2 regions of the Paenibacillus sp. FSL K6-1217 genome follow, and region 1 is predicted to be linked to the other one. Evidence: riboswitches for the same ligand, from Rfam matches in the RefSeq annotation. Region 1 holds a riboswitch; the other holds the start of a gene.
The links. Region 1 has a riboswitch for glycine ahead of MHH28_RS21480 (amino acid permease). Riboswitches for the same ligand answer to the same signal wherever they lie in the genome.
Positions count from the first base shown of each region.

Region 2: linked by a shared signal. The riboswitch ahead of gcvT (glycine cleavage system aminomethyltransferase GcvT) and the one ahead of MHH28_RS21480 (amino acid permease) in region 1 are both predicted to bind glycine.

Region 1 covers NZ_CP150271.1:4,881,130-4,888,842, forward strand. The annotation lists gene MHH28_RS21455 (GNAT family N-acetyltransferase) at 1-261, opposite strand, end outside; gene MHH28_RS21460 (DUF1304 domain-containing protein) at 404-772, shown strand; gene MHH28_RS21465 (DUF4386 domain-containing protein) at 939-1,646, shown strand; gene MHH28_RS21470 (Crp/Fnr family transcriptional regulator) at 1,603-2,199, opposite strand; gene MHH28_RS21475 (helix-turn-helix transcriptional regulator) at 2,248-3,195, opposite strand; gene MHH28_RS21480 (amino acid permease) at 3,229-4,605, opposite strand; glycine riboswitch at 4,819-4,898, opposite strand; gene MHH28_RS21485 (ABC transporter permease) at 5,175-6,128, shown strand; gene MHH28_RS21490 (carbohydrate ABC transporter permease) at 6,144-7,058, shown strand; gene MHH28_RS21495 (ABC transporter substrate-binding protein) at 7,128-7,713, shown strand, end outside.
Region 2 covers NZ_CP150271.1:4,424,393-4,432,105, forward strand. The annotation lists gene uvrB (excinuclease ABC subunit UvrB) at 1-398, opposite strand, end outside; gene MHH28_RS19545 (flagellar motor protein) at 580-1,365, shown strand; gene MHH28_RS19550 (flagellar motor protein MotB) at 1,362-2,258, shown strand; gene gcvH (glycine cleavage system protein GcvH) at 2,359-2,751, opposite strand; glycine riboswitch at 2,937-3,034, shown strand; gene gcvT (glycine cleavage system aminomethyltransferase GcvT) at 3,219-4,343, shown strand; gene gcvPA (aminomethyl-transferring glycine dehydrogenase subunit GcvPA) at 4,340-5,692, shown strand; gene gcvPB (aminomethyl-transferring glycine dehydrogenase subunit GcvPB) at 5,689-7,149, shown strand; gene MHH28_RS19575 (LuxR C-terminal-related transcriptional regulator) at 7,363-7,713, opposite strand, start outside.

The DNA.
Region 1 (7,713 bases):
GACATTGGCTTTGTGCTGAATCTTGGGCCGGCTCTCCCGGAATAAGGTGGCCATTCCCGCCAGCCTTTGCTCCCCGTCCAAGAAGGCGCCCAGGGTGAAATGCCCGTCCGAGGAGTCCAGCCTAATCCGGGTAGTCTCGATAGACAACTTCGCTTCCGCTTCATAGGAGCTTAGAAAAGCTTCAGGGTGCTGCTGCAGCGACTGCAAACGAAGCGCACGGTAGCTTTCGGCGTCAGATGGGGTCAGCGTTCTTATGTACATTTCCTTCCTCCTTTAGGGTATGGGATGCAATAAATTGACAACATCCGAAAAATTGGGTATATTTAGGTTTGTAAAATTATATTTTGCGCAATCTAATTAAAGGATTCACTTGGTACATATCACTTGAAAAGAGGGACTCATTATGATGACTGTAAGTTTAATTCTCGTTGCCTTAGTAGCCTTGGAGCATGTGTACATCCTGGTGCTGGAGATGTTCCTGTGGACCACCCCGAGAGCACAGAAGGCGTTCGGGACGACCCCGGCCTTCGCCCGGGAGACGAAGTCGCTTGCCGCCAACCAGGGCTTGTATAACGGCTTCCTGGCCGCCGGTCTAATCTGGGGATTGCTGCATCCCAACGCTGATTTCGGTTACCAGCTGCAATTGTTCTTCCTGATCTGTGTAGCGGTTGCGGCCATTTATGGCGGAATCACTGCCAAGAGATCTATTCTGGTAGTCCAGGGACTCCCGGCCTTCCTGGCGCTGCTGGCCGTTATAGTTGCGAATCTGTAAGGAGTGCCGAAATCTCTAAAACTATGCTTCGACATTTTCTGATGACTACCCTTTATTCAAACATTATTATTTAAAATATCCCCCCTCTTAACTTAAGTCAATGAACTCCTGCCCGCTGCTGCGTACACTATAACCACAATCATTAATCATTCAGGGGGTTATGCTGATGTCAGCAACAGTGGCACGTACCGGGGGAATCTCACTTATTGTAATGGCAGTTGCCGCCGCATTCTCGTATGGATATGTTCATGGAAGTCTGGTGGTGAATGGGGATGCCGCCGTTACCTTCGCCCGTCTTCAATCCTCTCCATCGCTGTTCAGAGCCGAGATTCTCGGGTGGATATTCATCATGGCTTGTGACGTCGTAGCTGCCTGGGCGTTATATCTGGTTCTGAGGCCTGTACACCCGGGTCTATCCCTGCTTGGGGCCTGGCTGCGCCTGGCTTATACGGCGGTATTGGGGGTTGCTGTGTCCAGCCTGATCTTGGCCTCCCTGCTTACGGGGGGAAGAGATTGGGTCCTATCCGGCTTCACCAACGGACAATTACAAGGGGAGGTTATGCTGGCTCTTCAGGGATTTGAGGCGGTATGGTCGGCGGGTCTGATTCTATTCGGCGTACATCTGCTCGTGATAGGAATACTTGCGCTTCAAGCGGAGAATATTCCGAAGCCCCTCGGTGTACTGCTGCTGCTGGCAGGCTTCGGTTATATTGCATTGCATCTGTGCAGCTTACTCGTGCCTGAATATAAGGGGTTCATCCAACTGGTGAAGTGGATATTTATACTGCCGATGACCGCCGGGGAGCTGGGGCTTGGGATCTGGCTGCTGTTCAGAATTCCGGCTCCGCGCGTTCACGCTGCAGCCGCTTCTTAATCCGGCTCAGGGACTCCGGGGTCATGCCGAGATAGCTGGCCAGCTGATGCTGGGGGACGCGGCTGATTAATCCGGGTCTGGTATGCATCAGGGTCTTCAGACGGTGTTCGGGGGAAGAGGCTACAAATGCAGCGAATTCCTCCTGCATCTGACCGAAGTTCTCCTCGATCATCCGGCGGGTCATCAGCTCCAGTTGCGAATGCTTGGCATACATGGCCTGCTGCGTATTCAGTGCACCTACAACCAGAACGCAGTCCTCCAGACAAGTCAGGCTGTATTCCGAAGAGGTATCCTCCTTATGCGCATTGAAGATAGCGATGGCCTGCTCCTCTGTATACAAGTTAGAGGTGATATCGCGGCCTGTAGCGTCCACGCTGTGCTGCCGCACACATCCTTTTAACACGAAATAGCACTTACCCGGAACCTCTCCCTGTCTCAGCAGAGTGGTTCCTTTGCTGTATTCCTCAACAAGAATCTCATCCAGAATGGCCTGCTGCTCCTCTTCACTGAGAGAGGTCAGGCGGGTCATATATTGGCGTAACTGGTGCTTCATGTCCGTAACTCCTCACAATGAAATTTCCCCCCGGGTCACTATGTTATGTCAGTAGCGTTCCAGCATTCTCGCCGCTTCCTCCCGCACAAGCTTCCGCAAGGCTTCCGGCTCCAGAACAACCGCCCCCGCTCCCCAGCAAAGCACCCATTGCAGCAGGTCCTCGGGCTGGCGAACGCGGAAGGTCATATGCCTGCCGTCCTCCCGGTCCTCCGCAGACTCCAGATAAAAGTTACCCGATTCAGCCGCCTTGCCGGCTATATCGGAATCCACCCGGATGCACACGCGCACCTGGCGGTCATCCTCGGGCTGATACGCCTGGAGATCGAAATCCGCAGGCGGCTGGAACCGGTCATCCAGAACGGTGAGCTCCCTCATCCGGGATAACCGGAAATGACGGATCTCCTGCCGCAGCCCGCACCAGGCGACCAGGGTCCAGGCGCCTCTGTTCAGAACAAGTCCATAGGGCGAGGCGATACGGACACTCCGGTGACTTCCGTCGGCCTCCTGCCGGGGCTTCGTATATTCGAAGCTAATCTTACGCTGCTCCAGGATCGCGCTGCGGATCTGTTCCATATATTCCTTGTCTGCTTCCAGCAGCCGGTCTTTGCCGGTGGTGAGCAGACGGATGCTCTTGCGTATCCGGGAGGCGTTGTCCCGGACCTCGCCCGTCAGCACCGCTTCAAGCTTCCGGCCCGCTGCGGATGCCCGGGTACCATACTCCGCGTCGAACCGCTGCTCCACGAAATCCGTCCCGATCAGCAGGGTCACTGCCTCCTCGGCCGTGAAGCTGACCGGGGGCAGGAAATACCCCTTCACCAGTGAATATCCCTGACCTGTAGCCCCTACCACCGGCACTCCGGCTTCACTTAGCGCCTGGATATCGCGGTAGATGGTTCTTACGCTAGTCTCGAAGACGGACGCCAGATCCTCTGCCCGTACGACCCCTTTGCGCTGCAGCTCCAGTACGATGGCTAACATGCGGTCTGTTTTGTTCATGCGGCGCTGCACCCTCTTCTTCCTGAAATCAGTTTATGTATTGATTATACTGATTTCCTGCCCTTTTTTCTCCTTACGGCTTCTAATGGAGTACAGGACGAACAGCAGAATGAACCAGAGCGGGGTGAACAGCAGCGCCGGACGGGTCTCATCGGCAAAGAGCATGATGATCAGAATGGCGGCGAACAGCGTCAGGACGGCATAGTTAATGACCGGGGTGAACGGCGCTTTAAATTTGGAAGCGGCATGTAAGTCCGGACGGTTCCTTTTATACTTGATATGGCAGACCAGCACAACGCCCCAGACCCAGATGAAGCAAATGGCGCTGATCGTAGTCACAATCCCGAAGGCCTGACCCGGAATAAGCTTGCTGAGCAGCGCCCCGGCAGAGATCACCAGTGTGGAGAGGAATAAGGAATTCGCAGGCACATGATTCCGGTTCAGCTTGCCAAGCTGCGGCGAGGCCTGATTCCGTCTGCTCAGATTGTAGAGAATCCGGCTGGTCGAGAACATCCCGCTGTTGCAGGCGGAGGCCGCCGAGGTTAAGACAACGAAATTGATAATCCCCGCGGCCACCGGAATCCCGACCAGACTGAAGGTGCGCACGAACGGACTTTCAGACGCGCTAAGCTGGTTCCAGGGATTAATGCACAGCAGCACGAAGAGCGCGCCGACATAGAAGAAGAGAATCCGCAGCGGAATTTTGTTGATCGCGGACGGGATGTTTTTCTCAGGATTAGCCGTCTCCGCTGCCGATACCCCCACCAGCTCCACGCCGACATAGGCGAATACCACCATCTGGAAGGAGAACAGGAAGCCCTTCACCCCGTTCGGGAACACGCCCCCGTGCTCCCAGAGATTGCGCACCGACACTGAGCCTGCATCTGTCTTGAACTGGGTCACCAGCAGGACAATCCCCAGGCCGATCAGAGCCAGAATCGTAACCACCTTGATCAGAGCAAACCAGAATTCGAGTTCGCCGAAGCTTTTGACCGTGAGCAGATTGAGCCCGAGCAGAATGATCAGGCAGATCACGGCAGGCACCCACTGCGGAATATCGAACCAGTACTGCACATAGACGCCCACCGCAATCACATCGGCCATCGCCGTCATAATCCAGCAGAACCAGTAGGTCCAGCCTGTAATGAAGGCCGCGCGCGGCCCCAAGTAATCCTCAGCAATATCTGTAAAAGATTGATACCCCGCCTTCGAGAGCAACAGCTCCCCCAGCGCCCGCATCACAAAAAACACGGCAACCCCCACGATCAGATACGTGAGCATGATGGAGGGCCCAGCCTGCTGGATAGCTTTGCCCGATCCCAGGAATAATCCTGTACCAATCGTACCTCCGATAGCAATAAGCTGAACATGCCGGTTCGCCAGCTCCCGCTTCAATTCTGTCTGTGCCATTCCTGTTTCCCCCTTAATATATATGACGCTTTCCTGCCGGGTAACGCACAATAACCCCACCAAGTGGAGATTCCGCTCCGATGATTACTCAGATACTTTGCGTGGACCCCATAACAAAAAGGAGACTGGATATCATCCAATCTCCCGGTTCAAAAAGAAGTTCCAAATAAGCATCAAGCAGCAGCGGCTAAGCCGCACGGCTAAACACAAATCCGGTACTCTTCTGTCCTTCTGCCTGAGATTGTGAACCCTTCGGCGCTGCGGAACTCCGCAGTCTCTCCAGAAGCTGCTCCTGCTATAGTGTGATCCATAGCAATCATAGCTCTTGTACTGTATTAAATTGGTGATGCGTTAATGCATTCCGATATTCTAACATATTACTTGCAATGTGAACATTACTCTGTGAAAAAAGTCGCAATGCTCCTCCTGCATTTTGCGGGATGAGGTCATTTTTGAATAAACGGGGTCATTTGCAAGAGAGAATTCGGTTCAACCGCTCTACTATAATAAATTCATCCAGAACAAGTAGAGTGAGGTTAGAACCTATGGCAAATCCCGCGACAAAAGCTTTGACCCCCCCATCCTATGCACAGCCCAAGAGCCGCTTCGGCCGGCTGCTGCACAATATTGTGAGATACCGGGTGCTGCTGCTGATGCTGCTGCCGACATCCATTATCTTTTTCATCAACTGCTACATTCCGATGTTCGGCTTATTCATCGCCTTCAAGAACATTAACTACATCGACGGCATCCTGGGCAGTCCCTGGGCGGGACTCGACAACTTCCGGTTCCTGTTCGCCACCTCCGATGCCCTGCGGGTAACCATCAACACCGTAGGCTACAACGTAGTCTTCATTATCTCCGGCCTGATTCTCTCGGTCTCGCTGGCGATTGCCATCAATGAGGTGCGCAGCAAGCTGGCCTCGAAGTTCTTCCAGACCGTCATGATTATGCCGAACTTCCTGTCCATGGTCGTTGTCAGCTTCATCGTCTATGCCTTCCTGCACCCGGAATACGGCTTCCTGGTCAAGCATATTCTGCCGATGTTCGGCTATTCCTCGGTGAATGCCTATATGCATCCTAACGCATGGCCTTACATTCTGTGGATCACCAAAATGTGGCACTCCATCGGGATCGGCAGCGTCATCTACCTTGCCGCCATTACCGGGATCAGCGAAGAGCTGTACGAAGCTGCGGTGATGGACGGCGCCAGCAAATGGCAGCAGATCACCAAGATTACCCTGCCGCTGCTTACACCGATCATGGTGATTCTCACGATTCTTAACATGGGCGGCATCTTCCGCTCTGACTTCGGGCTGTTCTACCATGTGACCCTGGACTCTGGTGCGCTGCGCTCAACTACGGACGTTATTGACACCTATGTCTACCGGGGCCTGATCCAGCTCAACGACCTGGGGATGTCCTCTGCGGCGAACTTCTATCAATCGGTCGTCGGCTTCTTCCTGGTCATAGGTGCGAACGCTCTGGCCCGCAAGCTGAACCGCGATACGGCGCTTTTCTAGAAACGGAGGATTCTAATGACTACTGCATCCCGAAGCAACCCTTATACCAAAGGCTCCACTACCGCCCAGATTATTCTGAATGTGTTCTTCATCGCCTTCAGCCTGGCATGTATCCTGCCGATTGTGCTCATTGTCGCTATCTCCTTAACCAATGAGAAGACATTGACGCTGCAGGGTTACAAATTCTGGCCCGATCATATCGATGCGTCCGCTTACCAATATCTGTTCAAGCATTCGGAGACACTGGTTAAGGCGTATGGCGTCAGCCTGACGGTTACGATTATCGGAACGGTTCTGGCTGTGCTGCTGATTGCGCTGTATGCGTACCCGCTCTACCGGAAGGATTTTCCTTTTAAAAAGACATTCAACTTCTATCTCCTGATCACCATGCTGTTCTCGGGCGGACTTGTGCCCTTCTATCTGCTGTACGTGAACTATCTTGATCTGAAGGACTCGCTGGTTGCGCTAATCCTGCCCGGCCTGTCCAATGCCTTCTATATCTTCATTACCCGCACCTTCTTCCAGCAGACGATTCCCGAGGAGATGATTGAATCCGGCAAGCTGGACGGGGCTTCGGAATGGCGGATCTTCTTCCAGCTCGTGCTGCCGATCTCCCTGCCTGTGCTGGCTACAATCGGTCTGTTCACTACGCTGATGTATTGGAATGACTGGTTCAACTCCATGCTATTCATTAATGATACCAACAAGTTCTCCCTCCAGTACGTCATGATTCAGATGATCCGGCAGGCGGAATTCTTCAAGACCCAGCTTGCGGGCAGCGGTGTGGCTCTGATGGTACAGGAGTCCGTTCCGACCGAGAGTCTGCGGATGGCTATGGTCGTGCTGTCGATTGGTCCGATTCTGTTCATCTATCCGTTCTTCCAGAAGTACTTCACCAAGGGCCTTACTATAGGGGCAATCAAAGGCTAAGCGGTCTGACTCTGGCGTAATTGCCGGTTAGAATATATGATCTAATTATCATTGAGGAGGTTCATACAAATGAGAACAACCAGAAGCTCGGGCGCGGTGCTTACTGCCCTAACCGCCGTGATACTGGGCATTACCGGATGTGGTGGCGGCAACTCAGGTGCAAATCCCCCATCCAAGTCAGAATCGACAGCAGCGGCCACAACCGCAGCAGGCAAGGAAGGCGGCACTACTCCTGACACCTCTACGTTCCGGAAGTTAACCGTTTACACGGTCGGGAATTTCCCGCAAAATGATACCAAGGCGGTTGTAGATGAGATCAACAAGTATCTCAAAGAGAAAATCAACGCCGAGATTGATTTCCAGGGACTCCCTTGGTCCTCCTGGGCCGAGAAGATGGCACTGGCTTATCAATCCGGGGAACAAGTCGATCTGACCTTCGCCCCTAACTGGGCGGACTTCGCCAATAACGTCGCCAAAGGCGCGTTCCTCCCGCTTGATGATCTGTTAGCCAAATACGGACAAGGCATCAAGGAGACTCTTGATCCCCGCTTCCTGGACGGCGGCACGGTAGACGGCAAAATCTATGCGATTCCTACCAATAAGGAAATTGGCGAGAGCCATACCATCATGTTCCGCAAGGATCTGGTAGATAAAT
Region 2 (7,713 bases), 460 kb from region 1:
GTCGCTGAGTGGCGGAGCTTGTCGATTTCTTCATTTATGCTGGAGTCTTTCTCAATGTAGGTATCGGAGGAAGGAATGTACGCCTCTGGCTGGTAGTAGTCGTAGTAACTGACGAAGTAATCAACGGAATTGCTCGGAAAAAATTCTTTGAACTCACTCGCCAGCTGCGCAGCCAGCGTCTTGTTGTGCGCGATGACCAGCGTCGGCCGGTTCAACTTGGAAATTACTTGTGCGATGGTAAAGGTCTTGCCTGTACCCGTCGCTCCCAGCAGCGTCTGGTGCTTCTTGCCCTGCCGGATGCCGTCTACTAACTCTTCTATGGCATGAGGCTGATCGCCCTGGGGTGTATACTCGGACTCCAGTTCAAAAGTCTTCGTACTGACGACAAGTTCACTCATTTGCCCGTCTCCCCTCTATCGTCTAAAATATATGAATATATTATAATTGTAACCAAATAGCTTCCTCCTCCATACCATGCTGAAAAATATGGAAGATAGGAATGCACGTTCCCGTTTATTATACAGCGTTGCCCAGACTGTTGCAAACCATAATATATAGAAATTTAAGGAGCCTGAACTTATGGATTTCACTACAATTATCGGCCTGCTGGCCGGGATTGCCGCTATGATTGGCGGCTTTCTGTGGGAAGGCGGCAGCATCGAAGGCCTGCTGCAGCCCAATGCAGCCCTGATCGTGTTCGGCGGCACCCTGGCGGCGGTACTCGTCAGCTTCCCGGCGTCCAAGCTCCGCAGCATTCCGGCGGCGCTCCGCCTGGCTTTTGGCAGACAGCGGGATACCAGCCGGGAACAAGCTGAGGAGCTGATCGCCATGGCTGCCCTCACGCGGCGCGGCGGCGTTCTCGCTCTGGAGAAACGGGCGGAGGAGCATCCCGATCCCTTCACCCGTGAAGGCCTGTTTCTGATCGTCGACGGCAATGACCCTGATCAGGTCCGGCAGATCCTGGAGCTTGGGATGGATGCCAAGGAACTGAAATATGAAGGCTATGCCAAAATATTCGAAGCCGCCGGCGGGTACGCACCCACCATGGGGATTATCGGCACCGTTATGGGGCTGATCCGGGTACTCAGCAATTTAACGGACCCTTCCCATCTGGGCGCGTCCATTGCCGTAGCTTTTACAGCCACGCTCTATGGCGTAGCCAGCGCCAATCTTATCTTTTTACCCATTGCCTCCAAAATCAAATCCCGCAGCCAAAGTGAGCTCGGGACCATGGAGATGCTGCTTGTCGGCATTCTGTCCCTGCAGAACGGGGATCACCCGCATCTGGTCCGCCAAAAGCTGGCTCCCTTCCTGGCAGACGCCCCTAAGCGCAGCACCGGTACCAGCCCGGGGGACCCGCTATGAGACAAAGAAACCGCCGGCAGCCCCGCGCCGCCGCAGGCAATGAGAGCCGGGACCGCTGGATGATTACCTACGCGGATCTGATCACACTTCTGCTTATTTTCTTCGTGATTCTGTATGCCATGAGCAGCCTGGATTCGCAGAAATATGCCATTGTGAGCGGCTCCTTATCGGATACCTTCAAAAGCGGGAGTGCAGTGCTGGAGGGCGGAAGCGGCGTGCTGGAGGGCAATCAGGAAATCACCGGAACGGATGTATCGAAGGACCATAATGAAGACAGTGGCACCGCTGGCGGTCCTTCTGCTCCAGGCTCTGTGAATGCGAACGGGGGAAATGGAGCCGGGGCAGATAATCCTGCAACCGGACAAGAGGGCGATGGGGCTTCACACGAGCCGTCGGCGCGCGAGCTTGCTTTTCGTGAACAGGAGGCGAAGCTGGCTGCGCTTATGGGTGTCATCACCCAGTACGTGGAGGAGAATAACCTGGGGGAACAGATTTTCGTTGCAGACAAGCCGCAGGGCATTGCCATCACGCTGAGTGACCGGTTCCTGTTCGATGCGGGCCAAGCGGAGCTGAAATCGCCTGCCCTCCCTGCACTGCGCCAGCTCTCCGGCCTGTTCCGCGGCATCGGCGCGACCATCAGCATCGAAGGCCACACCGACAATGTTCCCGTCACCCCAGGATCAGTCTACAGGGACAACTGGGAGCTTTCCGGTGCCCGTGCCCTCTCTGTCCTACGCTTCTTTTTGGATAAAGAGGGGCTGAGCCCTGCTACCTTCCAGTACGCGGGTTATGCCGATACCCGGCCTGCTTACGATAATACAACCGCCGAGGGCAAGCAGCGGAACCGCCGGGTTGAACTGATTGTGCTGCGGCAGCTTCAGGAGAAGGAATAGCCTATAGACGCAAAAAGACAGACCTCTCACATTAGTAACATCTAATGTAACAAAGAGAAGTCTGCCGTATTAACAGCCGCTTTCGCAAATATGCTAACTCTTACTCGCCAACCAGTTCCTTGTACGCAGCCGCATCCAGCAAGCCGGTTACGGCCTCTGCGAACTCAGCGTCCAGCTCCAGCTCAAAAATCCATCCGCCTCCGTACGGCTGATCGTTGATCAGCTCCGGGCTGGCCTCCAGCGCATCGTTGATCTTGGTCACCTTACCTGATACAGGGGAATACAGCTCCGATACCGTCTTCACGGATTCGATACTGCCTACGCTGTCGCCTGCGGAGATCGCCGCGCCGACCTCCGGGAATTCGACAAACACGATATCGCCCAGCAGATGCTGCGCATGGTCCGTAATCCCTACACGTACTACACGTCCCTCGCCCTGCTGTGCCCATTCATGCTCTTCGCTGTATAGCAGGTTGTCAAGCACTTCACTCATTTCCAAGCCGCCTCTTTTCCGTAGTTGGAGTTCTAAATTTAGTTATAGCCTAAGTTATCGGCTTGCCGAATGTCAATATAACTGACAGTAAAATTAAATTTGTCAACTTTTTGACGTTTTTTTGATTGACAGGGCGGAGGGTTACCCGGTTTAATGGAGTCAGCAGAAAAACATATGGTTGGCGAATGATGGCATAGGGAGAGACTGTCTCACAGGAAGACAGCGCCGAAGGAGTAAGCCCGGGATGGGTGAATCTCTCAGGCAAAAGGACCTTTGCCGGACGCATCTCTGGAGAGCATCCAGGCCTGCAGCATAGGCCGCACGGATCACCAACGGGGAAACCTGCACCAGAAGCGGCAGGGTAACTCTCAGGTACAAAGGACAGAGCGAAAGTCCATTTATGCATGCGTGCATAATGGCTTTCGCCTGTCCTTTTTCGTATGTAACCAGACCAAGGGAGTGACGAGATGGAAGCTTTGAGAAGAACGCCTTTTTATGATCTCTATGCCGCTTATGCGGATTCCAGATGTATTGATTTCGGCGGCTGGGAGCTGCCGGTGCAGTTCACGGGCATCGTGAAGGAGCATGAAGCCGTCCGTGAACGGGCCGGACTGTTCGATGTATCCCACATGGGGGAATTCATGGTTACCGGAGAGGGCGCTGAAGCCTTCCTCCAGAGAATGACCACCAATGATGTCAGCCGCCTGGAAGACGGCGCGGCGCAGTATACTCTCATGCTCTATCCAAGCGGCGGAGTGGTGGACGATCTGCTCGTATACCGGCTGGGGGAGGAGCGTTACATGCTTGTCGTCAATGCGTCGAATATCGACAAGGACTTCCAGTGGCTGCTGGAGCATCTTACCGCTGAATTCAGCGGTGTCACCCTGAAGAATATCTCGGACCAGACCCTACTGCTCGCTTTGCAGGGACCGCTGGCGGAGACGATTCTGGCCCAGGTCACAGAGGCGCCTCTAACAGAGCTTAAGCCGTTCCACTTCATCGAACACGCTGAAGTTTGCGGCGTCACCGTCCTGCTCTCCCGTACCGGATATACCGGCGAAGACGGCTTCGAGCTGTATGCTCCCGCAGATACTGCAGCAGCACTCTGGAACGGCCTGCTGGCCGCAGGCGCTCCGCATGGCCTGACGCTTGCCGGACTCGGCGCACGCGATACGCTCCGCTTCGAAGCTAAGCTGCCGCTGTACGGCCAGGAGCTGTCGGCGGAGATTACGCCGCTTGAAGCCGGTGTCCAGTTCTTCGTGAAGCTGGATGCAGGCGATTTCATCGGCCGTGACGCCCTGCTGAAGCAGAAGCAAGCCGGTCTGCCCCGGCGTCTTGTGGGCCTGGAGATGATCGACCGCGGCATTCCCCGCTCCCACTACCCCGTATTCGCGGACGGAGTGAAGATCGGTGAAGTCACCACCGGTACCCAGTCCCCGACCCTGAAGCGGAATCTCGGACTCGCCCTGCTGGACGCTGCCTATACGGAGATCGGCACAGAGGTGTACGTGGAGATTCGCGGCAAGCAGCTCAAGGCTGCCGTCATCAAAGCCCCATTCTACAAAAGAAGCCAAGGAGTGAAGCCGCAATGAAGCACCGCTATCTGCCTATGACCGAGCAAGACCGCGCAGAAATGATGGAGACCGTAGGCATCCAGTCTATCGATGAGCTGTTCGCCGATATTCCGCAGTCTGTCCGTTACCAGGGGACCCTGCCGATGTCCGGCGCCCTGGACGAATACGCACTGCTTCGCCATATGAAGGGGCTCGCAGACAAGAACGCCGATTTCGACACCCACACCAGCTTCCTCGGCGCCGGATTATATGACCACCATGTTCCGGTCGTGATCAACCATGTGATTTCGCGTTCGGAATTCTATACCGCCTACACCCCCTATCAGCCGGAGATCAGCCAGGGCGAGCTTCAGGCCATCTTTGAATTCCAGTCCTATATCTGTGAGCTGACCGGGATGAAGGTCGCCAATGCCAGCATGTATGACGGCTCAACGGCCCTGTCCGAAGCGGCTGTGCTGGCCGCAGGTGCCACCAAACGCAAGAAGCTGATTGTCTCCCGTACGGTTCACCCGGAAGCGCGTCAGGTGCTGCGTACCTCCGCCAACGCCTGGGGCCTGCAAATTGTAGAGATTGACTATGCTGACGGAGTAACGGATCTCGCCAAGCTGGCCGAAGCCATCGACAGCGATACCGCTGCTGTTCTGGTCCAGTCCCCCAACTTCTTCGGCGGTATTGAGGATCTGCGCCAGATTGAGCCGCTGATCCATGCGGTCAAGGGACTGCTTGTGGTCAGCGCGAACCCCATTGCGCTTGGCGTATTGGAGTCCCCCGGACGACTTGGTGCAGACATCGTAGTCGGCGACGCGCAGCCGCTGGGGATCGCCGCGTCACTGGGCGGCCCGACCTGCGGATTCTTCGCGGTGGCTGAGCCGCTCATGCGCCGGATGCCGGGCCGGATCGTCGGCCAGACGGTGGACCGGAATGGCAAGCGCGGCTTCGTGCTGACGCTGCAAGCCCGCGAACAGCATATCCGCCGTGAGAAGGCGACCTCGAATATCTGCTCCAATCAGGCGCTCTTAGCGCTGTGCGCTTCCGTCTACTTGTCCGTGATGGGTAAGGAAGGCATGCGCGAGGTTGGTGAGCTGAACATCCGCAAGAGCCACTACGCCGCAGGGCGGCTGGCTGAAATCACCGGCGCAGAGCGCATCTTCACTGCCCCGTTCTTCAATGAATTTGTCCTGAAGCTCCCGGAGGGCAGCAGTGTGAGTGCAGTTAACTCCAGGCTGCTGAAGGAAGGCTATCTGGGCGGCTATGACTTAAGCCGGGATTATCCCGAGCTGGCCGGACATATGCTGGTTGCCGTAACGGAGAAACGAAGCAAGACCGAAATTGACGAATTCGCAAGCGCACTGGAGGGCTGTCTATGAAACCGGAACAAAGTCTGATTTTTGAATTAAGCCGTCCCGGCCGCTCGGCCTACTCCCTGCCCCTGTGTGATGTGCCGCAGGACGAAAGCCTTGACACACTTCTTCCCGAAGGTCTGCTGCGCAGTGAACCGGTCGTGCTGCCGGAGGTATCGGAAGTGGATGTTATCCGCCACTATACCGCCCTGTCCCGCCGCAACTTCGGAGTCGATAACGGCTTCTATCCGCTCGGCTCCTGTACGATGAAGTACAACCCGAAGATCAACGAGGATGTCGCCCGCTTCCCCGGCCTGTCCAAGATTCATCCGTACCAGCCAGAAGAGAGCATTCAGGGTGCGCTTGAGCTGATGTACACGCTGCAAAAGGATCTCGCCGGCCTGACCGGCATGGATGCCGTGTCCCTGCAGCCTGCTGCCGGAGCCCACGGGGAGTGGACCGGCCTGATGATGATCCGCGCCTATCATGAGAGCCGCGGTGAAGTCCGCACCAAGGTCATCGTGCCGGATTCCTCGCACGGCACCAACCCGGCGAGCGCCGCAGCCGCAGGACTCGACACCGTGACCATCCCCTCCAACGACAAGGGAATGGTCGATCTCGAAGCACTGAAGGCAGCGGTCGGCAGCGACACCGCCGCGCTGATGCTGACGAACCCGAGCACCCTCGGACTGTTCGAGACACAGATCGTCGAGATCGCCGCGATTGTCCATGAAGCGGGCGGCCTGCTCTATTATGACGGAGCGAACTCCAACGCCATTATGGGCATCACCCGCCCGGGCGATATGGGCTTCGATGTGGTGCATCTCAACCTGCACAAGACGATGAGTACGCCGCACGGCGGCGGGGGGCCGGGAGCCGGACCGGTCGGTGTGAAGGCGAAGCTGATCCCGTTCCTGCCGCAGCCTACGGTGGCGCAGAACGAGGATGGCAGCTTCACGCTGGACTGCGGCGGGCCGGAATCGATCGGCCGCGTCAAAGCCTTTTACGGCAACTTCGGGATTCTCGTCCGTGCCTACGCCTATATCCGAACCTACGGTCCGGACGGACTGCGCGAGGTCTCCGAGAACGCCGTGCTGAACGCCAACTATATGATGCACCGGCTGGCTCCTTACTTCGAGATTCCCTTCCCGGGCGTCTGCAAGCATGAATTCGTCATGTCCGGCAAGAACCTTAAGCAATATGGTGTACGTACGCTGGATGTAGCCAAACGGCTGCTCGACTTCGGCTATCATCCGCCAACGGTCTACTTCCCGCTGACGGTAGAGGAATGCATGATGATTGAGCCGACCGAGACCGAGAGCAAGGAGACGCTTGACGGCTTCATTGAGACGATGATCCGAATTGTCAAGGAAGCTGAGGAGACCCCGGAGATTGTCATCAATGCACCGCATACCACAGAGATCAGCCGCCTGGATGAGACGCAGGCCGCGCGTAAGCCGGTACTGAACTGCTCCTGCGGTTAACCCTTACGCCTTAGAAGCCAGGCTTCTAAGGCAAACAAGTGGAAACGGCTTTGCTGTCCTTTTAAAGGACGGTACCGTTTTGGCGAGAAATAGAAGGATAATTTGTAGCGTGAAATATATCAATTCTTATATTTTCAAATAGCCGGGTCAGCGATACATCCGTATCGCTGACCCGGCTATCTTTTATATGTATCCGAATACGGACTTGCCCGGCTACGGCGTAAGACGCTTCACGAACTGGAAGCGGTCATTCACCCGCATTTTACTATAGATGCTCTTCAGCATATTGCGCACGGTGCCTTCGCTGATCCCCAGGTCGCTCCCGATGTGCAGCGCGCTTTTCTCCAGCAGCCACAGCCTCGCTACCTCCTGCTCCCGTGCGGTCAGCTTATATTCCAAGAGCGTAGCTTCCAGCCGATACTGCTGCATCTCCGGGTTCTTCTCCATCCACTTCTCCATGATATTCTCGGCAATCTGCTGCACGAACGGAATGGCGAATTCAATAGGCTCTCCTCTATGAAAAGAAATGTCAACATACCCGTAAACGGTATCATGGTCCTGCAG